Regions from separate parts of the Allobranchiibius huperziae genome, predicted to be linked through region 1. Evidence: predicted binding sites of a transcription regulator. Region 1 holds the regulator's gene; the other holds the start of a gene.
What was found. The regulator HrcA, encoded in region 1, represses chaperone genes, less so after heat shock. The targets are predictions, from matches to a motif close to TTNGCACTCGNNNNNNNCGAGTGCNAA.
Positions count from the first base shown of each region.

Region 1 (4,770 bases):
CGCCCTCCGGGCCCACCACCAGCGCGACCCGGTCGCCGTCGCCCAGACCGTCGAGGTCCAGCGCGCCGATGGCGCTCGTCGCCTCCTCGTGGAGCAACACCACCCGCGCACCGGCCAGGCGATCTGCCAGCTGAGCGCTGGTAGCCAGCGGCTCGACCACCGGAAGCGTGGCCCGACGCGCCTGTTTCGCGGCGGCCGACACCACGCTCTCCCACTTGCGGTGCGAGCGGACGGCGCGGTCCCCCCGCCACTGCACGACGCAGCGTTCGGCGGCCCACGGCACGACCGCGTCGACTCCCAGCTCGGTGGCCGCCTCGATCGCCAGCTCGTCCCGGCCGCCCTTGGCCAGCGCCTGCACCAGCACGAACCGGGGTCCGCGGGAATCGGGCCGCTCCAGCGCGTCGATGAGGACCGCCAGCATGTCGTCCTCGGCCGCGTCGACCCGACCTACGGCGACCACTCCGGACCCGTCGGACAGCTGCACCGGCTCACCCGGCGCCATCCGGCGAACCCGCACGGCGTGGCGACCCTCCGGTCCCGTGAGCGTGATGACCGCGCCCGCGCTCGCCTGTGCCAGCGACCCGGGCTCGGCGTAGAACATCGGCGCGGTCACGGCGTCACTTCTGCTTGAACGCGTCGCGCAGCTTGCCCAGCAGGCCCTGGCCGACCGGCTGGAAGTTGGCCTCGGGCGACTCCTCGCCACGCTCCTTGGCCAGCAGCCGCAGCAATTCCTCCTGCTGGGTGTCCAGGCGGGTCGGCGTCCGCACGTTGGCGTGCACGAGCAGGTCACCGCGCACCCCCGAGCGCAACCGGGTGACGCCGAGCCCCTTCAGCGTGATGACGTCGCCGGGCTGGGTGCCCACGCGGATGCCCACCTCGCGGACTCCGTCGAAGGTCTCCAGGGGCAGCTCGGTGCCCAGCGCCGCCGCGGTCATCGGCAGCTCGACCGAGCAATGCAGGTCATCGCCCTGTCGCTGGAAGGTCGCGTGCTTGCGCACCCGGACCTCGATGTAGAGGTCGCCGGCCGGGCCGCCGCCGGGGCCGACCTCGCCCTCGCCGGTGAGCTGGATGCGGGTGCCGGTGTCGACGCCCGCGGGCACCTTGATCGTGATGGTGCGACGGTCGCGCACCCGGCCCTCGCCGGAGCACTCGAAGCACGGGTCGGTGATGACCTCACCGAAACCGCGGCACGCGGCGCAGGGGCGGGTCGTCATGACCTGACCGAGGAAGGAGCGCTGCACCTGCTGCACCTGGCCGGCGCCGTGGCACACGTCGCAGGTGCGCTTGCCGGTGCCGGCGCGGGCGCCGCTTCCCTCACACGTGTGACAGACCGCCGCCGTGTCGAAGGTGATGTCCTCCTCGCTGCCGAAGACCGCGGTCCGCAGGTCCACGTCGACGGGGATGAGCGCGTCCTGGCCGCGTTGGGCGCGCGAGCGCGGGCCGCCACCGCCGGCAGCCGTGCCGCCGAAGAACGCGTCCATGATGTCGCTGAAGGAGAATCCCTGGCCGAAGCCGGCAGCACCCTGGCCGCCGTACGGGTCCTGACCCATGTCGTACGACGACTTCTTCGCGGGGTCCGACAGCACGTCGTACGCCTGGGAGACGGCCTTGAACTCCTCGGACGCCTCGTCACCGGGGTTGACGTCCGGGTGGAGCTTGCGGGCGAGGCGGCGGTAGGCGCGCTTGATCTCTTCCGGGCTGGCGTCCCGTGAGACGCCGAGGACGGAGTAGTAGTCGTTCACGAAAATCCTTGTCAGCTGGTCGTCTTCAAGCAGTACATGACCGGTAGCGAACCGGCGGTCAGCGTTGGTCGAGAATCTCGGACACGTAGCGCGCGACCGCTCGAACGGCCGCCATCGTGCTGGGGTAGTCCATCCGGGTCGGACCGAGGACGCCGAGCCCGGCGGTCGAATCCGCTCCGTAGGTGGAACTGACCACCGAAGCGCCGCGCAGTCCGTCGACGGTGTTCTCGGCGCCGATGCGCACGGCCACCGAATCGCCGGACGCGCTGCTCGTCTGACTCATCTGTCCGAGTAAACGCAGCAGGACCACATGTTCTTCCAGCGCTTCGAGCACGGGGCCGATCGTCATCGGGAAGTCGCTGACGGAGCGGGCCAGGTGAGCGGTGCCCGCCAGCGCGACCCGCTCCTCCCGCTGCTGGGCCAGGGCGTCGGCCAGAACGGCGATCACCAGACCCGCGGTCTCGCGGTGCTCGGGGGCGATGCGGTCGATGACCGCCGGCAACAGACGAATGCCCTCGGACCAGGTCGCGCCGGCGACGGCCTCGTTGACCCGATCGCGCAGGGTCCGCAGCAACTGCTGACGGGCCTCGGTGACCAGGTCGACGTCCACCTGCACGATGCGCTGCTCGACCCGCCCGTTGGACAGGATCACCACGGCCATCAGGCGGTCGCCGTCGAGGGAGACCAGCTCGGTGTGCCGGATCGTCGCGGGGTTGAGCGAGGGGTACTGCATCACGGCGACCTGGTTGGTCAGTGACGACATCAGTCGTACCGTGCGATCCACCACGTCGTCGAGATCGACGGCCTGTGCGAGAAAGGTCTGCACTGCGGCGCGCTCCGCCCGGGACATCGGCTTGATCTCGTTCAGTCGGTCGACGAACGCGCGGTAGCCGGCGTCGGTGGGCACCCGGCCGGCGGAGGTGTGCGGGGCGGTGATCAGCCCCTCTTCCTCCAGGACGGCCATGTCGTTGCGGACGGTGGCGGCGCTCACCCCGAGGCGGTGACGGTCGAGCAGCGCCTTGGAACCCACGGGTTCGGACGTCGCGACGTAGTCCTGCACGATCGCGCGCAGGACGTGCTGACGGCGTTCTTCGCTCATGTCACCTCCCGAGTCGGTGTCGGCTGGCACTCCACTTCGTCGAGTGCCAAGTCTACGTGCTCCACGGCGCTGCGCCTGTCCTCCCTCCCGGCCTCGGCCAGGGGCCCCTACCCTCGTGCCGTGACCCCAGACCGCTACGGCGCCGACGTGCTCTCCGGTGACTGGCGCGCGCCCCGCCGCGGTCGGTCGGTATCCCTCCCGGCCGAGGTCGGCGTCGTCGTCGAGGACGTCGAGACCGGCTGGTGCGGGGCCATCACCCGCGTGGAGAAGGCCGGCGGGATGCACGTCGTGCACCTGGAGGACCGGCGCGGACGCAGCAAGGCGTTCCCGCTCGGTCCGGGGTTCCTGCTGGACGGCAGACCCGTGGAGCTGGTGGCGGTGAAGGACACCACCGCGATCGACGCCGCCCGCAAGGCCACCACCAGGACCGCCAGCGGCTCCCGTGCGGTGGCCGGCGTCACGGCTCGCGTCGCCGCCGGATCGCGCATCTTCGTCGAGGGCCGCCACGACGCGGAGCTGGTGGAGAAGGTCTGGGGCGACGACCTGCGGATCGAGGGGGTCGTGGTCGATCTGCTCGAGGGCGTCGACGACCTGACGTCGGTGATCCGCGACTTCAAGCCGACCGCTCGGCGCCGGATGGGCGTGCTCGTCGATCATCTGGTCCCCGGCACCAAGGAGGCCCGGATCGTCGCGGGGGCGATGGCGTCGCCGTACGCCGGAGAGCACGTCCTCGTCGTCGGCCACCCGTACATCGACGTGTGGCAGTCGGTGCGTCCCGAGCGGCTGGGCTGGCAGCAGTGGCCGGTGATCCCCCGCGGCCGGTCCTGGAAGCACGGGATCCTCGCCGAGCTCGGCTGGCCGCACGAATCCCAGGCCGACGTCGCGCGCGGGTGGAAGCAGATCCTCGCGACCGTGCGCACCTACGCCGACCTCCAGCCGGAGCTGCTCGGCCGGGTCGAGGAACTCATCGACTTCGTCACCGTGCCGTCGCCATGAGCTCCTCTGGTCGCCCTGCCGTGGGGTTCCGCGCGGAGCTGGTCGCCGTCGTGGCCTCCGTGGGCGAGGACGGGCCGGCGGTGCTCGCCTCCGGCGACCCGCTGCAACTGCCCGCCGGGGAGCTGCGGGCCGACCACGACTCTCTGCAGGAGGGCGTGCGCGTCTTCGCCGCCGAGCAGACCGGGCACACGCTGGGCTACGTCGAGCAGCTGTACACGTTCGCGGACCTCGGACGCGGTGACGGCACCGGGCGGGTCATCTCGATCTCCTATCTCGGCCTGACCCGCGCCGACACCACCGCCGCCGAGTGGGCGGGCGCCTACACGTTGCTGCCCTGGGAGGACCGTCGCTCGGTCGGCACCGACCAGGCGCTCGTCGACGACCTGGCGCGGTGGGTGCGCGGTGTGCGAGGTGCCGCGCGGGAGGCGCGCGAGGAACGCCGCGAGCACCTCTTCGGGACCGGCTCGATGCCGTGGCGTCCCGAGCTGGCGCTGCAGCGGTACGAACTGCTCTGGGAGGCAGGCATCGTGGCCGAGTCGCCGCGCGCGAAGCAGGTGCGGGCGCAATCCGGTGTCGCGATGCTGCACGATCACCGCCGCATCGTCGCGACGGGGCTGTCCCGATTGCGATCGGCCCTGCAGTACCGGCCGGTGGTTTTCGAGCTGATGCCGCCGACGTTCACCCTCGGGCAGCTGCAGGACGTCGTGGAGGCCATCGCCGGGCAGGACGTGCACAAGCAGAACTTCCGCCGGCTGGTCGAACAGCAGCACCAGCTGGTCGAGCCCACCGGCGACCTCAGCCACGGGACAGGCGGGCGGCCCGCGCGCCGCTACCGCTTCCGGCGCGAGGTGTTCGCGGAGCGGGCGCAGGTGGGGACGAAGCTGCCGATCCCCCGCGGGCGGTAAGAGGCGCTCAGCGGAGGTTGTCGAGTTC
Region 1 covers NZ_JACCFW010000001.1:1,268,550-1,273,319, reverse strand. The annotation lists gene HNR15_RS06075 (16S rRNA (uracil(1498)-N(3))-methyltransferase) at 1-613, opposite strand, end outside; gene dnaJ (molecular chaperone DnaJ) at 618-1,742, opposite strand; gene hrcA (heat-inducible transcriptional repressor HrcA) at 1,801-2,841, opposite strand; gene HNR15_RS06060 (DUF3097 family protein) at 2,962-3,837, shown strand; gene HNR15_RS06055 (NUDIX hydrolase) at 3,834-4,742, shown strand.

Region 2 (4,770 bases), 710 kb from region 1:
CGCGTACGGCGGCGCCGGGCTCGCCGCGCCCAGCGTCCGGCCCAAGTACGCCGGCATCGAGCGCTGCGACTCCTTCATCGTCGACCCGCACAAGTGGCTCTTTGCGCCGTTCGACTGCTGCGCGCTGCTCTACCGCGACCCGGCGCTGGCCCGGGCCGCGCACACCCAGCACGCGTCGTACCTCGACGTCCTCACCGACGCCCCGGACTGGAATCCCACGGACTACTCGGTGGGGCTCACCCGGCGCGCGCGGGGTCTGCCGTTCTGGTTCTCCCTGGTCGCGAACGGCACGCAGAAGTACAGCGCGGCGATCGAGCGCACCCTGGAGGTGACCCGGTTCGCCGAGGCGCAGGTGATCTCGCGCGACTACCTCGAGGTCGTGCGCCACGCCGACCTGTCGATCCTGGTCTTCCGCCGGCTCGGCTGGGAGCCCGCGGACTACCACCGCTGGTCCGACGGTCTGCTGGAGCGCCAGGAGGGGTTCGTGGTGCCCACCTCGCACGACGGGGAGACGCTCGCGCGCTTCGCGATCGTCAACCCGCTCACCAGCGAGGACGACATCACCGCGATCCTCGACTCGATGGCCTGACCTGCCCGGACCTCCCGCGGCGCGCGGACGTTCGTTGGTGCGGGTTCTGCGTCTGCGGCCAGTGCTGCAGCCCTGGCCGCAGACGCAAACCGGCCACGCCGACGCTTTGGCTTCGCCGTCGGATCGCCTCAGGCGGCGCGGATCTGCAGCTGTTGCCCGTCCGGGTCGGTCACGTGGACCGACCGCGCGTCGTCCTCGTGGGTGACGGTCGCGTCCGCGTAGCCGTGGTCCTGTAGGTCCTTCGCGACCGTGTCGAGGTCGCGCGCCGTGGTCAGGCACAGGCTCACCAGAGCGCCGGACCTGCCGGTGAGGGAGGTGCCGTCGCCGACGTGCAGGCCCACCGCGCCCGTCCCCGCGGAGAACTGCGCGTACGTGCCGTCCGCCGCGCTCATCGAGCGCTCGAGCCCCAGTGTCCGGAGGAACCGCACGTAGGGGCCGGCGGGATCGGTGAAGCGGACCGCCACCACGCAGGTCGAGGCGTCGGGCGTCGGTTCGTGCGTCTGGTAGCCGTAAGTGTCGGCGTGCACCGAGTTGATCTGCACCTCGTCACCCAGCGGATCGGTGATCATCAGCGATGCGCCGAAGGTCTCATCGACGTACGTCGTGCCGAGTCGCTCGGCCAGGCCGATCAGGTCCGAGGACTCGAAACACAGATTCGTCTGACCGGCGGCGCTCGGGGAGTCCGCGTCGCCGGCGGAATGCAACCAGACGCGGCCCGCACCCGCGTGCAGATCGACCCAGCCGGACGACGTGACGGCGGGGGAGAGGCCGAGCACCTCGAGGAACTCCCGCATGGCCGGCAGGTCGTCGGTGTAGCGGATGGCGGCGACGGTCAGAGGCATGGTCATGACTCCCTTTCGGTGGACGTGCTCGTGGGCGTGCCGGGGTGGTCGGGGGCGTCGCCGTCGAGGTAGTCGGTGAGCGCACGTGAGACGAGGGTGGACAGGCTGCTGCCCTCGTCGACGGCCCGGTGCTTCACCCGGGTCACGAGGTCGGGCGGGAGGTAGACGTTGAACTGCACCTTGGAGGAGGGGTCGCGAGCTGTCATGACAGAATGCTAGCAAAGTAGCAAGCGAGTGGGAAGGGGTTGACGAGATGCTCGAAGATCGCCCCATCCGGCTCATCCGTCACGGCACGCCGCAGCGGAATGACAAGGGTGTGATTCGCTCCTATAGTCGAGGCTGTTCATCTCGACGGCTGAAAGGTTGCCCATGAGCGTCGCCGACGCGCAGGTCCAGGGGGCCGACCGCACCAGTGATCTGTCCGATCGTGACCGTCGCATCCTGGACTTCGAGCGCACCTGGTGGAAGCTGCAGGGCTCCAAGGAGCAGGCCATCCGCGAGACGTTCGACCTCAGCTCCACGCGTTACTACCAGGCGCTGAACTCCCTGATCGACACCCCGGGCGCCCTCGCGTACGACGCCATGCTGGTCAAGCGACTGCAGCGGCTGCGGGCCGGCCGGATGCGCCAGCGCACCGCTCGTCGACTCGGGTTCGACCAGGGCGAGAAGGCCTGACCCCCTCCAGCCGCCGGGCCTGAAGTCCGGCCTCCCATCCGGTGCGATCCGCGGGGCCCCAGCCGTTTGCACTCGGGGGCGGCGAGTGCCAATAATGCTGTTAGCACTCTCGCCATGAGAGTGACAGACAGTGGCCGTCCGACGAGTGCCGCTCACCGCCGGGTATCCGTACACCCGGGCAGGCGCGGCTCGTCCGTCGCGGGCGTCGTACGGCCAGCTTCGGTACGCACTGTGGGAGGACCACGCAGATGGCCAAGACCATTGCATTCGACGAAGAGGCCCGCCGCGGCCTCGAGCGGGGCATGAACATCCTCGCCGACGCCGTGCGCGTCACACTCGGCCCCAAGGGCCGCAACGTGGTGCTCGAGAAGAAGTGGGGAGCCCCCACGATCACCAACGACGGTGTCAGCATCGCCAAGGAGATCGAGCTCGAGGACCCCTACGAGAAGATCGGCGCCGAGCTGGTCAAGGAGGTCGCCAAGAAGACCGACGACGTCGCCGGTGACGGTACGACGACGGCGACCGTGCTGGCCCAGGCCATGGTCCGCGAGGGGCTGCGCAACGTCGCCGCCGGCGCGAACCCGATGGCCCTCAAGCGCGGCATCGAGGCCGCCGTGGCCGCGGTGTCCGCATCGCTGCTGAGCCAGGCCAAGGAGATCGAGACCAAGGAGCAGATCGCTGCTACCGCCTCCATCTCGGCCGCCGACCCGCAGATCGGCGAGCTCATCGCCGAGGCGATGGACAAGGTCGGCAAGGAAGGCGTCATCACCGTCGAGGAGAGCAACACCTTCGGGCTGGAGCTCGAGCTCACCGAGGGCATGCGCTTCGACAAGGGCTACATCTCCGGCTACATGGTGACCGACACCGAGCGCATGGAGACGGTGCTGGACGACCCGTACATCCTGGTCGTCAACTCCAAGATCTCCAGCATCAAGGACCTGCTGCCGCTGCTGGAGAAGGTCATGCAGTCCGGCAAGCCGCTGATGATCATCGCCGAGGACGTCGACGGCGAGGCGCTGTCGACCCTGGTGGTCAACAAGATCCGTGGCACCTTCAAGTCGGTTGCCGTCAAGGCCCCCGGTTTCGGTGACCGTCGCAAGGCCATGCTCGGCGACATCGCCATCCTCACCGGTGGTCAGGTCATCTCCGAGGAGGTCGGCCTCAAGCTCGACACCGCGGAGCTGGACCTGCTGGGCACCGCGCGTCGCGTGGTCGTCACCAAGGACGAGACGACCATCGTCGAGGGTGCGGGTGACACCGACCAGATCGCCGGTCGCGTCAGCCAGATCCGCGCCGAGATCGAGAACTCCGACTCCGACTACGACCGCGAGAAGCTCCAGGAGCGCCTCGCGAAGCTCGCCGGTGGCGTAGCCGTCATCAAGGCGGGCGCTGCGACCGAGGTCGAGCTGAAGGAGCGCAAGCACCGCATCGAGGACGCCGTCCGCAACGCGAAGGCTGCCGTCGAAGAGGGCATCGTCGCCGGTGGTGGCGTCGCGCTGCTGCAGGCGACCGACGCCGCGTGGGGTGGACTCAAGCTCGAGGGCGACGAGGCCACGGGTGCGAACATCGTCAAGGTGGCCGCCGAGGCTCCGCTGAAGCAGATCGCCTCGAACGCGGGCCTCGAGCCCGGCGTCGTCGTCGAGAAGGTGCGCAACCTGCCCTCCGGTGAAGGCCTGAACGCCGCGACCGGCGAGTACGTCGACATGGTCGCCACCGGCATCATCGACCCGGCCAAGGTGACCCGCTCGGCGTTGCAGAACGCCGCGTCGATCGCCGCGCTCTTCCTCACCACCGAAGCGGTCATCGCCGACAAGCCGGAGAAGAACGTGCCGGCGGCGCCGGGTGGCGGCGACGAGATGGGTGGCATGGGCTTCTGACGAAGCACGCAGCGAAGGTTGTCGACGAGGCGCTAGCCGAGTCGGCGGCCGCAGCGGAGTGCGAGGAGGAAGCCCAGAAGGAACAGCTTCTGAGCTGAACCGAGAAGGAACAGCTTCTGAGCTGAACCGATACGGACCAGTCTCCGACTGACCACTCCGCGAACCACGCAAGCGAACAGCGCAAGCGAACAGCGCAAGCGAACGACCGGGACCGCCCCGCGCCAGAGATGGCGCGGGGCGGTTCTGTCGTACCCAGCTCAGGAAGAGGGGCACGGTTGCCGAAAGCAGCGGGAGCGGGTGCGACGATGGCGCGATGGCGATCCTCGACGCGAGCCTGGACGAACTGCGCGCGACGCGCACGAGCATCAAGTGGCGTGCCTACGACCCGGACGTGATCCCGGTCTGGGTCGCCGAGATGGACTGTGCGCCGTGCGACCCCGTGGTCGAGGCCATCGAGGGTGCGCTGCGTCGGGGCGACGTGGGGTACGCGGCCCCGGGTCCGCTGGAGGAGGCGTTCGCGCACTTCGCGAAGGAACGGTGGGACTGGGCGGTCGACCCGGGCCAGGCGATGATGCTGCCGGACGTGATGATCGGCGTGGGTGAGCTGCTGCGCGCGAACACCCGCCCCGATGCGGCCGTCGTGGTGAGTCCGCCCTGCTACGACGCCTTCTTCGGCTTCGTGCAGGCCGTCGGACGTCGGCTGGTCACGGCCAGCCTCGACGCGGATTCCCGGCTCGACCCCGAGGCGCTGGAGGCGGCGTTCCGGGACGCCGGGCCCGGCGCGGCG
Region 2 covers NZ_JACCFW010000001.1:559,890-564,659, forward strand. The annotation lists gene HNR15_RS02700 (pyridoxal-dependent decarboxylase) at 1-589, shown strand, start outside; gene HNR15_RS02705 (VOC family protein) at 718-1,431, opposite strand; gene HNR15_RS02710 (ribbon-helix-helix domain-containing protein) at 1,434-1,637, opposite strand; gene HNR15_RS02715 (DUF3263 domain-containing protein) at 1,801-2,106, shown strand; gene groL (chaperonin GroEL) at 2,355-3,983, shown strand; gene HNR15_RS02725 (MalY/PatB family protein) at 4,297-4,770, shown strand, end outside.
Region 2: groL (chaperonin GroEL) is a predicted target of HrcA. The motif match lies at 2,207-2,233, and genes of this name have one in related genera.